2 regions of the Micromonospora sp. NPDC049049 genome follow, and region 1 is predicted to be linked to the other one. Evidence: riboswitches for the same ligand, from Rfam matches in the RefSeq annotation. Region 1 holds a riboswitch; the other holds the start of a gene.

Region 1 (9,303 bases):
CCGATGCGCACCCTGAGCGTCGAACGGAACGGCGGGTGGCAGTGCGTCGACTGCGCCGGCGACGGCGTGACCTCCCGGGGCACCCTCGCGCCGGAGCTGACCGAACGGCTTCAGGTGCTGCTCGCCAACCCGAAGCTGGCCGACGAGACCGATCAGGCCCGGCGGTACCGGACAACCTGCATCGACGCGCTGACGTCCAGCCTCATCACCTCGGCCGGGCTGATCACCTCGCAGGACTGCCCGGGCGAGGAGCTCACGCCGGTCGCCGGGGAGATCCTGCTGCTGCTCACCCAGGCGACCCCGGCCGAGGTCAAGGGCTGACCGCAGCCGCTCAGAGCACCTTGCCCGGGTTGAGCAAACCGGCCGGGTCGAGCGCCGACTTGATCGCCTGATGCACCCGGACACCGACCGGCCCGATCTCCCGGGCCAGCCAGTCCCGCTTGAGCAGCCCCACCCCGTGCTCACCGGTACACGTGCCGCCCAGGTCCAGGCCGAGCCGCATGATCTCGTCGAAGGCCCGCCGACCCCGCTCCACGCTCGCCGGGTCGGCCCGGTCGACAACGATGTTCGGGTGCATGTTGCCGTCCCCGGCGTGCCCCACCACGCCGATCGGCACCTCACACTCGGCCGCGATCCGGGCGACCCCGTCCAGGAGCGCGGCGAGCGCGCCGCGCGGCACCGCCACGTCGTCGATCACCAGACCACCGATGCCGCCCGGGTAGGCGTCCGCCGCGAACTTCTCCATGGCCGGGTGGGCCAGCCGGCGAGCCTGGAGCAGCGCCGCCGCCTCCACCGCGTCGGTGGCCGCGTAGACCTCGTCGGCGCCAACGGCCTCGCACACCTCCGCCAGCACGGCCAGGTCGTCCGCCGCCCGGGAGCCGGTGTCGGCGGCGGCCAGCAACAGGGCCTGCGCGTCGGTCCGCAACCCCATCGGTTGGTACGCCTCGATCGCCCGCAAATGGGTCTGGTCCAGCAACTCCAGCAGGCTGGGGGTGAGCCCGCGAGCCGCGATCTCGGCCACCGCCGCGCCGGCCGTGGCGGTGGATCCGAAGACCGCCACCAGGGTCAGTGAGTCGGCCGGGGCGGGGCGCAGCGCCACTGTCACCTCGGTGATCACGCCGAGGGTGCCCTCCGAACCGACGAACAGTCGGGTCAGGTCGTAGCCGGCCACCCCCTTGGCCGTACGCCGGCCGGTGCGCAGCACCTCACCGGAGGCGAGCACCACCTCCAGGCCGAGCACGTACTCGGTGGTCACTCCGTACTTCACACAGCACATGCCGCCGGCGTTGGTGGCCACGTTGCCACCGATCGTGGACGACTCCCAGGAGCCGGGGTCCGGCGGGTACCAGAGGCCCTGTTTCGCCACCGCCCCGGCCAGGGCCGCGTTGACCACCCCCGGTTGGACCACAGCGATCCGGCTCACCGGGTCGATCTCCCGGATCTCGGTCATCGCGACGGTGCTGAGCACCACCGCGCCGTCCACCGCGTTCGCCGCGCCGGCCAGCCCGGTCCGTGCGCCCTGCGGCACCACAGGTACGCCGTGCCGCGCCGCCGCCTGGATCACGGCGACCACCTGCTCGGTGTCGCGCGGGCGGGTCACCACCAGCGGGACGCCGGCGGCGCACAGGTCGGCCTCATCCCGCTGATGCAGGCGCAGCAGGTCCGGGTCCGTGAGCACGGCGTCGTCACCGAGCGCGGCGCGCAGGTCGTCGAGGAGCGCGGTGGGGGCCATGCAGCCGAGGTTAGGGCGGTCCCAGGCGATCATCAACATGATCGACTGGTCGGGTTAACGTGGCACCATGCTCTACCTGGACCGGCCGGCCTGGCCGTGGCGCGGTCGGCTCTGGTCGCACCTGATCAGCGACGTCTCGTACGCCGAGCTGCACGCCTTCGCCGAGGCGCTCGGCGCGCCCCGACGCGGCTTCGACCGGGACCACTACGACATCCCCGCGGACCGGTTCGCGGCGGCGGTGTGGCTCGGTGCCCAGGTGGTGCCGAGCCGGGAGCTGGTCCGGTTGCTCCGCGCCGCCGACCTGCGTCGGCCGAAGCACCTGGTCAACCCGCGTTCTCCGGTGCCCCGGTGAGGGTGGCCAGCTCGCGGCGCACATTGTCCCGGGCCGGCTCTTCCCACCGGCTCGCCAGCGGTGGCGACCGGAACAGCGCGGGCAGCGACAGCAGGCCGGTCAGCACGGCGGCCCGCCCAGCCCGGAAGGCCGGCTCCGGCACGTGGGCGTACTCCCGGCGGATCGCCGCCGCGTAACGCTCGTAGCTGGCCGGCGGCGCGGCCAGCACGGCCAGGTCCGCATCGCACAGCAATGCCCCGTCCCGGTCGCCCGGCGCTACCGTGTGCCCGGCGGTGAGCAGCACCAGCCGGCGCACCTCGGCCACCGTGGGCGCCGGCACCCCGAGCCCGGTGAGCACGCTCTCGGCCAGCGCGGCGCTGTCCCGTTCGTTGGCGTCGCCGTCGGCCCGGGGGTCGTACACCGCGTCGTGGAACCAGGCCGCCAGCCGGACCGCATCGGCCTGGGCGGCCAGGTCGGCGTGCTGGTCCACCACATCGAGCACCGCCGTCAGGTGGGCCACCGTGTGGTAGTGCCGGTGCGGCTCCCGCCAGCGGGCGATCAACTGCTCGCCGGCCCTGGTGGTCTCCGGCTCGTGCCTCGCGCCGGCACCCCGGGCCGCCGCGCGCCACCGGTCCAACAGATCAACCACCGCCCGAGTCTGCCGCATCCGCCCGCGACGCGCGGGTAGGGAGGGTTCAGCGGGGCCACCACGGGTAGTCGCGCCCATGGCCGTGGCCCGGGACAAGCGACAGCCGATGGTGCGACGTACCGCGCTGCGCGACGGTTTGGTGGACATCGACGGCGCACGGATCGCCGAGGCCACCGAGCAACTGCGCCACCGCAGCCGGGCTACCCTGCACGATCGGCTGCACCGGGTACGGATGGCCGGCGGACTCGCGGTGCAGGCCGGGCTCGCCGCCGGGCTCGCGTACCTGATCTCGCACAAGGTGCTCGGCAACCCGCAACCGGTCTTCGCCCCGATCTCCGCGGTCGGCACCCTGGCCGCGTCGGTCGGTCAGCGGTTCCGCCGGACGGTGGAGCTGATCGTCGGGGTGGGGGTTGGGGTTTTCGTCGGCGACCTCCTGATCTACCTGCTCGGCACCGGGGCGTGGCAGCTCGGCCTGGTGGTCACCGTGGCGATCCTGCTCACCATCTTCGCCGGAGCGAGCGTGGCCATCGTCATCCAGGCGGCGGCCACGGCGGTGCTGATCGTGACGCTGAGCCCGTCGACCCAGAACCTGGAGATCCCCCGCTTCGTCGACGCGTTCCTCGGCGGTGGGATCGCGCTGCTGGTCACGGCGTTGCTGCTGCCACTGAACCCACTCCGGGTGATCAACCGGGCGGCCCGTCCCGCCCTGGACCTGCTCGCCGCCCAGCTCGACGCCACCGCCGACGGGCTGCGCAACCGGGACCGCGCCACCATCCAGGCAGCACTGGAGAGGCTGCGCAACAACAAGGAGGAGCTGGCCACGCTGGGCGAGGCGATCGAGGGGGCGAAGGAGACCGCCACCCTCTCCCCGGCCCGCTGGCACCGCCGCGACGAACTGACCCACTACGCCGAGGCGGCCGACCCGATCGACCGGGCGATGCGCAACAGCGGCACCCTGATCCGCCGATCCGTCACGCTGGTCGAGGACGACGAACCGGTACCCGATCCGATGCCGGACGCGATCGGTCACCTCGCCGAGTCGGTCCGGCTGCTCAAGCACGAGTTCGCCGCCGGTGAGGAGCCGGAGGAGGCCCGGGAGCGGTCGCTGCGGGCGGTCAGCGAGTCCGGCCGGGCGTACGGCGCCGGGGTGGGGTTCTCCGGCAGCGTGGTGATCGCCCAGATCCGGACGACAGCGAGCGACCTGCTGGTCGCCTCCGGCATCGAGCAGGAGGAGGCGAACCGGTGGATCCGCACCGCCTTCGGGGAGCAGGAGCGCCCGGTCGGTGAGCCAGCCGAGCCCGGCGAGACGCCGAAGCCACCCACCGCCCCGCCGGTCGGCTGAGCGGAAACGACCGCCGGGCGGGCCTCAGGCCAGCTCGGCCAGGGCCGCGAGCAGCCGGTCCACCTCGGCGGCCGTGCTGCCCAGCCCGATGCTGGCACGCAGCGCGGTGGGCGGCAGGTCCCGCCGGCCGGTACGCCCCGCCGCCTCGCCGAGCAGACGCCGGGCCAGGGGGTGGGCACAGAACAACCCGTCCCGTACGCCGATGTGGTGCTCGGCGGCCAGCCGGGTGGCCACCTCGGTGGAGTCCCAGCCGGCGACCACGAACGAGACGATGCCGACCCGGGGCGCGTCCGGGCCGAAGGTGCGCAGCTCGACGACGTGCGGCAGGGCGGCGAGGCCGCTCCGTAGCCGGGCCAGCAGGGCCTGCTCGTGGGCGGCCAGCGCGCCCTGGTCCGCCTCGTCGAGCGCCCTGCACACCGCCGCCAGCGCGACCGCTCCGAGCAGATTCGGGGTGCCGCCCTCGTGTCGGGCCGGGCCGGTCGCCCAGGTCACGTCGTGGGTGGCCGGCCCGACGTGGCTGGTGGCGCCACCGCCGGCCAGGTAGGGCGGGGCGGCGTCCAGCCAGTCGGCGCGACCGATCAGCACGCCCGCGCCGAACGGCGCGTACAGCTTGTGACCGGACACGGCCAGGTAGTCGACGTCCAGCGCGAGCAGGTCGACCGGAGCGTGCGGGGCGAGCTGCGCGGCGTCGAGCACGATCCGGGCACCGTGCCGGTGCGCCACCCGCGCCAGTTCGGCGACCGGCCACCGCTCACCCGTCACGTTGCTCGCACCGGTCACCGCTACCAGCACCGGCAACGCCGGGCTGCTGCCCCGGCGCAGCTCGGTGAGGGCGGCGGCGAGATCGCGTACCGCCCCGTCGGGGTCGCTGGGCACCGGCAGCCGCACCGACCCGCGCGGCCAGGGCAGCAGGTTGGCGTGGTGTTCGGAGGCGTTCGTGACCACTGTGGTGCCGGCCGGCACGGCCCGTGCCAGCAGGTTGAGCGCGTCGGTGGTATTGCGGGTGAAGATCACATGATCGTCGGCGCGAGCGCCGAAGAAGTCCCCGATCGTCTGCCGGGCCTGCTCGTACGCGAGGGTGCAGCGCCGCGACAGCGCTCCCGCTCCGCGATGCACGCTGGCGTACCAGGGCAGCAGCTCGGCCACCGCGTCGGCGGCGGCCCGCGCGCACGGCGCACTGGCCGCGTAGTCCAGGTTGATCTCGCCGGGCACGCCGAGGACGTCGAGCGACGCGGACGGCACGGTGGGCAGGCTGGGCAGCGAGGGTACGAGAGTGACGGACACGCCGGAACCTCCGGGGTCAGGGACCCCGGGTGCGACATCGGGACGGGGTCCGCGCTTGCCCAGCACACCGATCGGGCTGGGCCCGGTCATCACCCGGGGCACCCCACCGCGAACTCGACGAGGGTTGCCGGCCAGCAAGCCGGGGCTTGACGCTGGCGCTCGTGACCTGCCGGCAGCATAGCGGCTACCGATGCGACCGAACCAGCCGGCGGCGGATGGCTACGCTGACCGCATGGCCGACACCCCGCCCGGTTCACCGCTGCCGCCTGCGCCCGCAGCCCCGCCCGCGCCCGCCGGCCCGCCCATGGGTGAGACGCCGCGAATGCCGCTGCGCCGACTGGGCTGGCGGCGGTTCCTGGTGCTGGCCGGGGTGGTGCTGTTGATCGCGGCGTGCGCGGTCTTCATGGTCTTCACGCTCGGCCAGTCGCTCGGTGCGCAGGCCCTGCTGATCGGGGTGGTCGCCGCCATTCTGCCGGTGCCGGTGCTGGTCGGCTGCTTCCTCTGGCTGGACCGGTACGAACCGGAGCCGCTGAAGTATCTGATCTTCTGCTTCGCCTGGGGAGCGTTCGTCTCCACCGCCGCATCGCTCACCGTGAACGATTTCGCGGCCAACCGCTTCGCCGACTGGGGCCTGCCGTCGGCGCTCACCGGGGTACTGGTGGCGCCGTTCATCGAAGAGCTGACCAAGGCGCTGGGCCCGATCCTGCTGCTGGTGTTCCGCCGCCGTGAGTGGTCGGGGATCACCGACGGCCTGGTCTACTGCGGGCTCTCCGCGGTCGGCTTCGCGATGGTGGAGAACATCCTCTACCTGGGCGGGTTGGGCTACGCGTCCGGCGCCGACCGGTACGGCCCGGCCACCGGCATCCAGCAGGTCATCGCGATCTTCATCCTGCGGATCCTGCTGTTCGGGTTCGCCCATCCCCTTTTCACCTCGATGACCGGTGTCGGGTTGGGCATCGCCTCCCGGACGGCGGACCGGCGCATCCGGGTGCTCGCCCCGATCGCCGGCCTGCTGCTGGCGATGATGCTGCACGGCACGTGGAACCTGCTGCCCACGCTGACCCAGGCCACCGGCGAGGCCATGATCATGCTGTACGGCTTCCTGGGCCTCATGGTGCCGGTCTTCTTCGGCACCGTGGGGCTGGCGCTGTGGCTGCGCGCCTGGGAGGGGCGACTCACCGAGCGGGTCCTGCCCGACTACGTACGCGCCGGCTGGCTCAGCCCGCCCGAGGTGGCCGCCCTGAGCAGTCTCGGCCGGCGGCACGCAGCCCGCAGTTGGGCGCGACGGGTGGCCGGCGACGCCGGGGTGCGGGCGATGCGGGGCTACCAGTCCGCCGCCACCCGGCTGGCCCTGCTGCGCGACGGGGCGCTGCGCGGCCTGGACCGCAAACCCGCCGACCAGGAGCGGACCGCCCGCGAGGAGCGGGAACTGCTGGACGCGATCACCGGATACCGGTCGTTCTTCGTGGGTCGGGACCCGCAGGCCCCGGCGGGGGTCTGGGACGGCAGCCGCTACCACCTGCGCTTCCCGGACGGCACCGAGCGCGCGGTGGACGCGCCGGACGAGCCGGTGGTGCCGATCCCGGTGGTGCTGGCCCCCGCCCCGGCTCCGATGGGTTACGCCCCGCCCGGTGGGCCCGGCCTGCGCCCGGCCTCCCCCTGGCCCCCAACGCACCCCTGACACCGCCGGCTACCGCCCAACCAAAGCAGCGCAGCAAGGCGCGGCAGGCCCACGCCCCGCGCCCGCGCCGCCCCCGCCCGCGCCGATCTTGCAGTTTCGGTCGTCGAAAAGCGTGGAATGCCCTCTACGCCGGGACAGTAAGTGCAAGATCGCGGATCGGCGTGGCGTGGCGTGGCGTGGCGTGGCGCGTGGCCTCGCTGGGCGTCAGGTCATCAGCGAGGTTAGGAAGTCGCCGAGGCCCTGGAACATTGCGATCAGCGCGGCGCCGATCGCCCGGAACATCTGCGCGGCGCCGTCCGGCCGAAAGGCCATGAAGTAGATCAGGAACGCGACACTGCCCCAGGTCAAGAGCTTCTTCACGAATACCGGCATCGTCCCTCCCCAGGGCCACGGTCGCCGGATGGCTTCCCGTCGTGCGGCTGGGCAAACGGTGCGCGACGGGGCCTGGTGGCCGGGGGAGGTGCGTCAGAGGTAGAGGCCGGTCGAGTCGTTCTCGATCCGCTCGGCGGCTACGGCGTGCACGTCCCGCTCCCGCAGCAGCACGTAACCGCGGCCGTGCAGCTCGACCTCGGAGCGCTCGTCCGGGTCGAAGAGCACCCGGTCGCCGGAGACGATGGCGCGCACGTTCGGCCCCACCCCGACCGCGGTGGCCCAGGCGAGGCGCTTGCCGACCGCTGCGGTCGCCGGAATGACGATGCCAGCGGTGGAGCGGCGTTCGCCCTCGCTGCCCTCCATCCGCACCAGCACGCGGTCGTGCAGCAGGCGGATCGGCAGGCCGGCGTCGAGATCGTTGTCGGCGGTCACGTCGCAGACGCTACCGTGTGGCCGACGGTGGCCGGCCGGTGGTTACGCCGGAGGTGGTCGGGGCATTGTGTGGTGGAACCGCCCTACGGTGTCGGGAACGGACGTATGCTGTCCGACCTGTCGCCGTCGGCGGGCCGGGTTTTCTGCCAGGAGGTGCGCTTGAGCCGCTTCGAGCGGGTACGCGGGCGGCTTCGCCGCGCCTACCAGTCACGACAGGAGTCGGCGCCTGCCGACGAGGGCGCCGCGAGTGACGCGTTGAACGACGCGTCGGAGGCGGCCCGGGTGGCGTCGCCGGCCGTGCCGGGGCCGACCGCGCCGCCGAGCGCCGCTGTCTACGGCGCGGAACCTCCGGTGGACCTGCACAGCTCCACCTCCAGTCGGGACGACGCCGACGTTCCGCACGGGTTGCGGATCGCCGCCGCGTGGTGTTGGCGACTGATCGTGATCGGCGTGGTGGCCTGGGCGCTGCTGCGGATCGTCGGCACGGTCAAGATCGTGATCATTCCGCTGGCCATCGCGCTGCTGCTCTCCGCACTGCTCGCCCCTGCGGTGGGCTGGTTGCTGCGGGTCCGGTTCCCCCGGTCGCTGGCGACGGCGGTGGTGCTGGTCGGCGGCCTGGCCGCGGTGATCGGCACGCTGACGCTGGTGGTCAACGAGTTCATCCGTGGCGTACCGGAGCTGAGCGAGAAGTCCTCGGAGGGCGTCCGGCAGATCCAGAACTGGCTGAAGACGGGCCCGCTGCACCTCTCCGACACCCAGCTCGACCGCTACATCGACGAGGCGCAGGCCTGGATCAACAACAACACCTCAAGGTTCACCAGCGGCGCGCTGAGCACCGCCGCGACGCTGGCCGAGGTGCTGACCGGCACGCTGCTGGTGCTCTTCGCGACGTTCTTCTTCCTGCGCGACGGCAACCGGATCTGGCGGTTCCTGGTCCGGCTGCTGCCGGTGGCCGCCCGGTGGAAGGTCGACGACGCCGGCCGCGCCTCCTGGCAGACGCTCGTCGCCTACGTCCGCGCGACAGTGCTTGTCGCCTTCATCGACGCGGTCGGCATCGGCATCTTCCTGGTCGCCTTCGACATCCCGTTCGCCTTCCCGCTGGCCGCGCTGGTCTTCCTCGGCGCGTTCATCCCGATCGTCGGTGCGGCGCTCTCCGGCGGCGTGGCGGTGCTGGTGGCCCTCGTCGACAGCGGCCCGGTCACCGCGTTGATCATCCTGGGCGCGGTGATCGGCGTGCAACAGATCGAGGGGCACGTGCTCCAGCCGCTGATCATGGGCCGGGCGGTCGCCCTGCACCCGCTCGCGGTGATCATCGGTATCGCCGCCGGCGTCGTCCTCGCGGGCATCACCGGCGCGCTGGTCTCCGTGCCGCTCATCGCGGTGCTGAACACCGCGGTCCGCCGGCTTGCCGCCCGCAGGGTGCCGGACACCCCGCCCGACGCCGTGGTCGTCGCCTCCCAGGCCCCCTAGGGCCGCGATC
Region 2 (9,303 bases), on a different contig from region 1:
TACCCGCCGGCGGCGATGCGTCGGACCACCGCATCGAACACCTGGTCCTCTCTCGTCAACATGGCCCGCAGCGTAGCCGCACGGTTTGCGATTCATCCGTCGGCTCGTCTGCTGGGCTCACGCACCAGACCGACGGCGGCAAATCCCGACGCCCACCGATGTGCTCGTAGATTCATCGCGCTGTCGCGCATCACCTGGCAGAGATGTGTTACGCATCAGTTGTCGGATCACAAAAGTGTGAGCCCAGTGTCGGGCTCCACTTGATGTGTCACGGATCGCTGTCACTTGATCCGTGACACATCCGGTTGGACGATCATCAGATGGGCAGTGGACATGGGGTCGGCTGTAGGGGCCGGTCGGTTTCAGGCTCAGCCTTGCAGGGGCATCAGCAGGTCGATCCGGTCGTGGCCGCGGTAGTACTCGATGCTGGGGCGAGTGTCGTCTCGGTCTCCGGAGCGCCGCAGCTGTTCAAAGGTCGGGGTGAGCAGGGCGTAGGCGGCGGGTTGGGGACCATGCACGGTTGCGCTCAGGTATTGGCCTCCTGGCACGATGCCTGATTGCAGGCCGAGTTGGTCAGGGTCGTCGCCGTCTCGGATCTGGACGCAGCAGCGGTAGATGACCAACCGGCTGCTGTTTGCGGTAACAGCAGCCGGCTGGACTGGCGGTCAACGAGCAGTGGACAGGAATTCGTTCTGGGCCTGCCGGAGGCCGCTGAGATCGCTGGGTACGGGCATGACGCCGTAGCGGTCGAAGGCGTCAACGCTCGCTCCAAGCGACGGCGGCGAGTGCCGCTGCCACTCGGCCAGCGGCACGCTCGAAGCAGTCAGGCGTAGTGGCTGGGCGAGCCGGGCGAAACTCCACCTGCTGCCACTCGCGCAGCGAATTACCACGCCGCGCGGAAGCCACCAGCGAGGCGGCGACCACAGTGGTCGCAGCCGTCTGCGGCTGGATCACGTCGCCGTTCATGATCGAGTGTCGGCCCCGCGGCAGTGCGGCGCGGTGGCCGTACCGTTCTCCGACGACCTGGGAGACGTGTCGGCAGGTCCCGCAGGCCAGCCACGACCACCGGGTCCGGGTGGTCACCGTGTCCCGGACGCACAACCCACACAGGTCGAGGTCACCGGCGAGGTCCTGGCCCTGCCACTGCTGCTCCCACTCCGGGGTACGTGGCTGGCAGCGGCACCGCTGCTCGCGCGGAGCGCCGTCGCGGAGGTGCCCGCAGGTCAGGCAGACCGCGAAAGCAGTCAGGTCCAGCTCTTCGAATGGCACGATGAACTCGCTCTCCGGTGCCACGAGGCACCCGCTCTTGCCGTACCGCAGCTTGCGGTCGACCTGGTCTTCTCCCGGAGGCACCGTGCGCGGGTGGCGCGGTTGCCGGGTCAGCAAGCCGGGAGGCTTGACGCTGACCACTCTTGACGCCCAGGAAGCATAGAGATCATCGAGGCCGCGAGCAACCCCGGGTAACACGCGGGGGAGACCTGAGCAGACGGCGGTGGCGGAACTATCCGTCGGCGGCGAGTCGGAGCCGGGCAAGCAGGTCGGCGATTTCCCGGGTCAGCTCATGGTCTGGGCCGTAGACGACGCACAGGTCGTCGTGCAGCGGTTGAACCTCGTCTACGCCCTCGCCGATTTACTTCTTGATCGACCGAGCCATCTGTACGGCCATCGCTCGTGACGGGGGTGTGGACGACTAGGTCCGCCGCCCGGTGGTCTGCAACCTCATCCGCGACGCCCTTGAGTACACCTGCCACGAGCGGATCCGTATCCGAGACTTCCGTGCCGGGCGGCCGATCACGGAGACCGGCAGAGCCAGCCGTGAACCCAGAACACAATCTCGACGCTGCAGGTGAGCTGCTGATCCGACCGCCATCGAGCATGCGTCGTTGCCGGCAGCGCGGATCGGCCTGCCTGACCCGTCTCGCTGTAGAACAGCGGCTGCGGACTACTGGAAGCGGATCGCGCCATGCGTCGCCGGCCGGCCCATGCGCCACCAGCTACCGGTCCTGCCCGTCTAGGCCGGCGCCGAGGCACCTTCGAGGGCGTGCACCGTATGGCACGGCTTGTGCCAGGCCATGCATCACCACACGTACGGACTGACACCAACGGTCGCTGAACTTCGTGGCTGGCACGGAGATGTGGCTATGCTGCTGCACCGACTCTAGGAGCCCGGCACCAACATCTCGCCGCTCCTGTGACGCGATTCCACGGTGGGCCCCTCGGGTGAACAAGACCGGATCCGGTTAACGCCTGGCACAGCAACCTCGATTCGTGGTTCCTCCATTCGGGCGACGGTGCGGACGACCTTGGCAGCCTTGGTTCGGCCGACCAGGCACCCAATTGGTGGTGACCGTTGCTCACCTTGTGCTGATGGCCGCTCACTTGCATAGTCGCTCTACGGCTGCCTGCCGAGTTCTAGAGGGGAAGAACGTGTCAGAGCCACTTGAGTTTCTCCGCGACCGGGAACCCACCTGGGCGCTGCACGCCACGCCGACCGCCTGTGAAGTTCGCGCCCTGATCGAGCAGAGCACAAGAGGTCATTTCGGGACGGCGGCTTGGCTCTCCGGGGATGCCGTCCCGACCGGTCGCCAGCCTCAAATCGACACGTGGCCAAGCAAAGGGTCGCCTCGGCGATGACCACCTCTTCAACTGATGATGCCACGTTCGGCTATTTCCCGGATCACGAGCGAATCGATGTCGCGCTCGATCGAGGTCGCTTTACACGTGCGCTCGTCCTGGACACACCCGTTCGGTCGCTTGCCGACCAGGTGAGCGAGTGCCGGTTGTTGTGGCAGCCGGAAGTGGAGCTTCCCGAGGGCATCTACTGGTTCCAAGCGGTTGACGGTGGCCCGATCGTCCTGCAGGTCGCAGCCGGTGCCGCGCCAGGCGGCGGGATTGTGGTGTCCCCGTACGGCCTTGAGCCTGAGCATCCTCTGCTCGCCGCCTGGGCCTGGGCGGAGGAGTTGTGGCACAAGGCTGTGACGGTCCCCGCGCCGCTATTCACGGTAAATGATGCTGCCCTGACTCATCCCGGGGGCGCGGACGTGGTAGTGCGCGACCGCAAGTTTCTCCGCGAGCACTGGACGTACACCGTGATGGTCGAAGGTCGGCAGCAGGACGTGGTGGAGCCCCGGCTGCGGCCGCGTCCGCAGGTCGAAACCCCTCCTACGTGGGTGACCCGTGAGCCAACGCCGGCGAGCAGGTTCGGTGCCACGCTCACGCGCGCGAAGCTGCTGGGCAAGTTCGCCAACACGCTCTTTTCGTTCCGCGCCACACGCACGACGTTCCGGCCCTACCAGTTCAAACCGGTGCTCAAGCTCCTGCAAACCGGCAAAGCGAGGTTGCTCATCGCCGACGAGGTGGGCCTCGGCAAGACCATCGAGGCAGGTCTCATCTGGACCGAGCTTGAGGCTCGCGGAGAGGCAGACCGAGTCCTGATCGTCTGCCCGTCGAGTCTCCTCGGCAAGTGGAAGGAGGAGATGGAGGACCGCTTCGAGTTCGAGCTCACGGAGCTCGACAGCGGGGCCCTCAAGTCCTTCCTCGAACGCCACCAGCAAAACCGGCTGCCTACTCGCCAGGCCTACATCTGCAGTCTCGAACGCCTGCGTACCTGGGGCGGACTGGAGGACTTGCAGGCCGTGCCGCCCGAGTTCGACCTGGTGATCGTCGATGAGGCGCACGCCATGCGCAACCAGGACACCAAGAGCTACGCGCTCGGCACGGAGCTCGCGGATTGGGCTGCGAACCTGGTCTTTCTCACCGCGACGCCGATCAACCTCCACGAGCAGGACCTGCTCAACCTCCTTGAACTTCTCGTGCCCGAGGACTACGGGAGCAGCCTGGACCTGCAGCTACGACTGGAGCCCAATCGGATCATCAACGCCGTCACTGCCAGGCTCGGCGAGAAGGGAGCCCGCGGTCGGCAGCTAAAGCGCCAACTCGATGAGCTCAGGACCACGTCACTCGGCGCTCCGCTTATGCGACGACCCGACTTCGGGCTCTTGCGGGACGTACTGACCAAGGACGAGCTGACGCCCCGCGACATCGTCGACGCCAAACGTTACCTGGCGGGGCTGAACACTCTCTCCACCGTCATCACGCGCACGAAAAAGGTCGAGGTCGACGATCAGAAGGCCAAGCGCACCGAAGATCGGCAACCGGTTGAGTGGACCAATGCCGAGTCAGCCTTCTACTCGGAGTACGTCCAATGGTGCGCGAACCGCGCAGCGGCGATGGACAGCAGCCTCTATTTCGCGATGCAGATGCCCCTACGCCTGGCAAGCGCATGCCTGCCCATGGCGCGTCAGGCGGTCCTCGACCCGGGCGACTTCGGGGAGATCACCGACGCCGACTCGGATGCGGCCGCCTACCGGCTCGAGCCGCACGCCGACCTCATTGCGGCCGCGCAGCGTCTCCCCGACGACGTCGACACCAAGTTCGACGCCCTTCGCAAGGTGCTGCAAGGGCTGAACCGGCAACAGCGCCGGGCTCTGCTATTTACGCACTCCCGCCCCACCCTGGCCTACCTTGCCGATCGTCTCGGCGCTGAGCTCAAGGTCGCTGTCATGCACGGTGGTGTCAGCCGCGAAGCCCGGCGTCACATCATGCGCGACTTTCGTGCTGGTGCCTATGACCTTGTGCTGGCCAACCGTGTAGCGAGCGAAGGTCTGGACTTCGAGTTCTGCTCAGCGGTGATCAACTATGACCTGCCGTGGAACCCCATGGAGATCGAGCAGCGCATCGGCCGCATTGACCGGATTGGGCAGAAGGAGGAGACCATCCTCGTTGTCAACTTCGTCAACGAGGAGACCATTGACGAGAGAATCCTTGCCCGCCTGCTGGATCGCATCGATATTTTTGAATCGTCTATCGGTGCTTTGGAGCCCATCATCTCCGCTCAGGCGCCGCGGGCGCTACAGGCGGGATTCGACTTCGCACTCACTGAGGCGCAGCGGGCGCAGAAGGTCCACGAGGCGTTGACCGCGATTGAGGAGCAGCGCGCCGGCTTGCGAGACGTCTCGGACGCGTCTAGCGCCCTGCTGGTGAGCAACGACGTCGATGTCGCAGGGCTTGAAGACGACCTGGTGCGGACCGGCCGCTACATCGGGCAGCGCGAGCTCGCGCTGCTGCTCGACGACTGGGCACGCACCGATGCGTCGACCGGAGTGAGGATCTCCTCAGATGGCCTGACCCTGGAGCTACGTGGCAACGCCGCCATGGCGGCCCGCGTTGACGACCTCGCCAAGTCCTCACAGCGCTCCCGTGCCGAGACTCGTTCGATCTCTTCGCAGTTGCGCAACGAACTGCCGCTCACGCTCGTGCTCGACCAGGAACACGCCCGCGCTAACGGCGGCACCCTGCTCACCGCAACAAGCCCGCTCACTATGGCCGCTGCCTCCATCCCCGACCACCGCCAGGCACGTTTCGCATCGTTGCGAATCTTCGCAGAACCGACTGAGGTCTCACTCGGCACCTACGTCATTGTCCTCGCGACGGCGGCGACGGCGTCGCGACGTGGCGACGAGATCTGGGGTGCCGCCGTCACCGACACCGGACGCAATGCCGGCGAAGGACCCGCGAACGCGCTACTGGCAGCGCTTGCGGAGGGCAGGCTTGCCGATGCGCCGCTCCCGGCCATCGACCGGCTTCCCAGGCTCGCCGAGCGCGCGACGAATCATCTGCACCTTCGGCACTTGGAGGAGCAGGCTCGGCGCGACCGCGAGTTCGACGCGCTGCAGGAGGCGCGGATCGCCACGATCACCGCACAGCACCAGCGCAAGCTGGCGACAATCCGCAAGCGGATCGAGACTGCACTATCTCGGGGTCGCGCGCTCCGCGCCGTCGCGGGGTTCCGCGGCCAAGAACGCCGCGCAGAGGAGAAGTTCACCGCATTGATCGAAGAGATCCGTACGGCCGGCCAGCCCGAGATCAGGCTGGAACCGCTCGCCGCATGTGTTGTTCAGATTGTCGGCCCGACGGAGGCGGAATGAGCCTGGGAAGGAAACAGCTCGATCTTGAGGACGAACGGACCGCCCAGAAGCGCTATCGCCGCAAGGTTCAGGCCCTGGCCAGCAGGCCCATCACGCATGCGGGATCGCGCAACAATTTCTGGACTGGTAACGGATTGCCGCAAAGTCGCGTCATGCCGTTCGGTGCTCTCGTCGGTCGCGTCGCCCTGCGCAAGCCTGACGAGGAGCTTCTCAACGGGCAGGGTGACTTCTACATCGGCGAAGCCTACGCCAACCTCGACGGCGTATACGTTTTCAGCTGGGCAGCCCCGGTCGCCTGCACGTTCTTCCGCGGGTCGCGTCACCACGAGTTCTGCGACGAGGTCGCCGTCATCCGCGCCTTCGAGCACGGGGGCGACGACATCGTCGACTTCGACGACGAGCGCGTGTGCGAGGACGGACCAGAGCAACCTTTTCGCAAGCGCACACTCACCGTTCCCGCCGCGCCGAGCCGTACGCTCCGCCCACCCACGCAGCCCCGCGAAGCGCCACCAACGATGCCGCCGGCAGTCCACGAGCCCAGATCGTCGCGCAGCTTGTCCTCCGCCGGAAGCGCTGCCGCCCCTGAGTCGCAGCCCGGCGGCCAGGCTTCTTCGACCGTACGCCCACAGGCTCATGCCCCGAGCCTGCCCGCACAGACCGGCCGCCCTGCCGCCTCGCCTGTACGTGCATCGGCCCTGCTGCGTGCACGCCTCGCCGCGCCCCGTACGAAGAGCCTCGCTCCCGTACTCGCCACGCTTCAACCGGACCAGTACGACCTCGTCAGCGCGCCAGCAATGGAGAGCATGATCATCGAGGGTCAACCCGGCACCGGCAAAACCATCATCGCCTCGCACCGGGCCGCCTACCTGATCAACGACGACACTCCCGAGGAGAACACCCTCGACGGGGACGTCCTGATCGTTGGACCGACCCGCGGATATTCGCGGCACGTCCAAGCGGCGATCGATCGGCTGACCGGCGGATCACCACGAGTCCGTGTCCTTTCCCTGCCTGAGGTCATGCTTCACATCCTCGGTGAGCGAAGCGAACCCCGGGGAAGCATCTCCCGGTCTTGGCAGGATGTCGATCAACAGCTGGCCATGTTCGTGCGCGCTACGGTTACGCGACTGAAGACCGCAGGAACGCGGCCGACATGTGACGACGTCTATGATTTCTTACGCCGCAACGGCAGCAGCGAGCAGCCGGTGACAGGAGATCCGGAGTGGGCCGCCTACCTGCGTAGGCTTCCCCCTGCCCGGGACGCGCTGACCATGCGCGCGCACATCCCAATGCTCGCGACCGTCCAATGGGAGGTCGCCAAGCCAGCCGACCTCGTCGGCATCGAGCACATCATCGTCGATGAGGCGCAGGACGTGACGCCGCTGGAGTGGGACCTCCTGGCGTCGATGAACGAGGCTCACGCATGGACCATCGTCGGTGACCTCAACCAGCGTCGCTCCGATCACACGTTGGCGTCCTGGCGACAGATCCTCGATCTGCTGGCCATCCCGTACGGCGATCCTCCGATCCGTCGGCTGGACCGTGGATACAGGTCCACCCGGCCGATCCTTCAGTACGCTAACCGGCTTCTTCCCGCTGCGGAGCGTGCGGTCCTGGCCTTCCAAGAGGAAGGACCGGAGCCGACCGTCGAGAAGTGCAAGTCCTCGGATGTAGCTGCTTCACTGGTGCGCGAGCTCGCCCGCCTGCACGCCGCCTATCCCGAGGGCACTGCGGCCGTCATCACCGCCGAGCCGAAGGCTGTGGAGACCATGCTGCGGTTGGCGGGGTGGGTGAAGTCGGTGAGCGACCGCTTCACCTGGCAGTACTCGGGTCGCGACGTGGTGGTGGCCCATCCGGATACCGCCCGTGGCCTTGAGTTCGACGCTGTCGTCGTGGTTGAGCCCGCTGATTTTCCGCAGAATCTCGGCCGGCAGGGGCCGCTCTACACCGCACTCACTCGGCCGAACCGCGAGTTGGTAGTCGTTCATGCCAAGCCCCTGCCCGAGCGGCTACGGAGGAGAAAGTAGCCCCCTGCACCCGCACGCCGAGCCGCTGTAGCTACATGCTGACTACGTCAGCCGAACCGGGGGCACCCCCCAGCAAGTTGCCCCGGCGTCATCACTACCACCCCAGACGCCCGTTATTAGCCCTGCACGCCCGCCTCGCGATTGAGGTGGAGCGGCTCCATGGGGAAGGCCGCTGTGGGCTAGCGCTGAAGCTCGGCATGGTTGTGCGACGAGCGGTCCACATCACGGGAGGTGGCTAGCCAGGAGAGCCTCTACCTGCTGGGTAGTGACTTTCAGGCCGTATCGGCGCATGACCGCCCGACTTATGTCTTGAGGCGGCCTGTTCGGGTCCTCCCGGTATACCTCTAAGATCCGTTTTCGAACGTCCTCGGCGGGCTCTAGCGGAGGATCCGAGCCGGCCCTTCGAGGGTCGAGTCGTGCTTCGTCATCGAACCAGAGCCGCCGATACGGGTCGTCTCCGCGTTCATCGTCAAAGACCATGGCCGCCCCCTGTGGTCGTCTCATTCGACGCTAGGCGTGGCTCCGTTGGCAGGTCCACGACGTGAATGCGAGCGGAGACCTGACCGGCAAGCGGCCGGATCATCTCGTTCCCACGGCTGTTTCAGTGGATCGCCGCCGCGTCGCATAAAGCGGACAGGGTGCTGTGAGACCCTGGTTCGACAGGCGAGTGACAAGCACATGAAGGGGTTCTGACGCGACGTGGTCTGGATAGCCGTCGCGGATCCCCTGCCGCTGTTCACGGCGGGAGTGGCGGCCACCCTGACTGCGGAGGGCCACCAGGTAGAGGCGCCCTCAGACCTCGTCGGTTGGGTACGGACTCGCGCAGGGTGCATCGTCGTGATCACGTTGGCCGCTGGACCGGACTGGCTGCTGCTCTCGGACATCGCTGGGATCGGCGGCGACGCTTTCATCGTGGCGCTGCTTCCGGAGCAGGACGGCGTCTTGGGCTCGCAGGCGGTGCGGGCCGGCGCCCATTCCGTGCTCGGACGGGATGCGCCGCCAGACGGGTTGCAGAGGATCATCGAAGCTGCGGCGGCCGGGCTGGCTCAGCTTCCGATCAACGTGGTCCGCGAGTTGCGAACCACTGCGACGTCGAGCGCTCCTCCCCGCCGACCGACCCCACGACAGCTCTCGTGGCTACGCACGCTCGCGGCCGGCGGCACAGTTACCCGGCTCGCTGAGTTGGAGGGCTATTCGGAACGTGCGATGTACCGCATGCTCCAGCGCCTCTACGCTCAAATCGAGGTCAAGACGCGTACCGAGGCGTTGATTCGTGCCCAGATGCTCGG

What was found. A riboswitch is a leader RNA that binds a small molecule or an ion and turns the genes downstream of it on or off. The one in region 1 is predicted to bind S-adenosylmethionine.
Region 2: it holds a riboswitch for S-adenosylmethionine, as region 1 does, so the genes downstream of both, AB0B68_RS24140 (hypothetical protein) here and AB0B68_RS01280 (aminotransferase class V-fold PLP-dependent enzyme) in region 1, are expected to answer to the same signal.

Annotation. Positions count from the first base shown of each region.
Region 1 covers NZ_JBEZEX010000001.1:273,824-283,126, forward strand. The annotation lists gene AB0B68_RS01255 (hypothetical protein) at 1-321, shown strand, start outside; gene AB0B68_RS01260 (FAD-linked oxidase C-terminal domain-containing protein) at 332-1,732, opposite strand; gene AB0B68_RS01265 (DUF4031 domain-containing protein) at 1,800-2,084, shown strand; gene AB0B68_RS01270 (metal-dependent phosphohydrolase) at 2,056-2,712, opposite strand; gene AB0B68_RS01275 (FUSC family protein) at 2,819-4,054, shown strand; gene AB0B68_RS01280 (aminotransferase class V-fold PLP-dependent enzyme) at 4,079-5,338, opposite strand; SAM riboswitch class IV at 5,385-5,505, opposite strand; gene AB0B68_RS01285 (PrsW family intramembrane metalloprotease) at 5,529-7,019, shown strand; gene AB0B68_RS01290 (hypothetical protein) at 7,224-7,391, opposite strand; gene AB0B68_RS01295 (co-chaperone GroES) at 7,485-7,823, opposite strand; gene AB0B68_RS01300 (AI-2E family transporter) at 7,929-9,293, shown strand.
Region 2 covers NZ_JBEZEX010000026.1:56,610-65,912, reverse strand. The annotation lists gene AB0B68_RS24150 (hypothetical protein) at 1-41, opposite strand, end outside; gene AB0B68_RS24145 (GyrI-like domain-containing protein) at 369-623, opposite strand; gene AB0B68_RS24140 (hypothetical protein) at 757-1,269, opposite strand; SAM riboswitch class IV at 1,298-1,418, opposite strand; gene AB0B68_RS24135 (hypothetical protein) at 1,493-1,675, shown strand; gene AB0B68_RS24130 (helicase-related protein) at 2,604-5,987, shown strand; gene AB0B68_RS24125 (AAA family ATPase) at 5,984-8,014, shown strand; gene AB0B68_RS24120 (hypothetical protein) at 8,852-9,303, shown strand, end outside.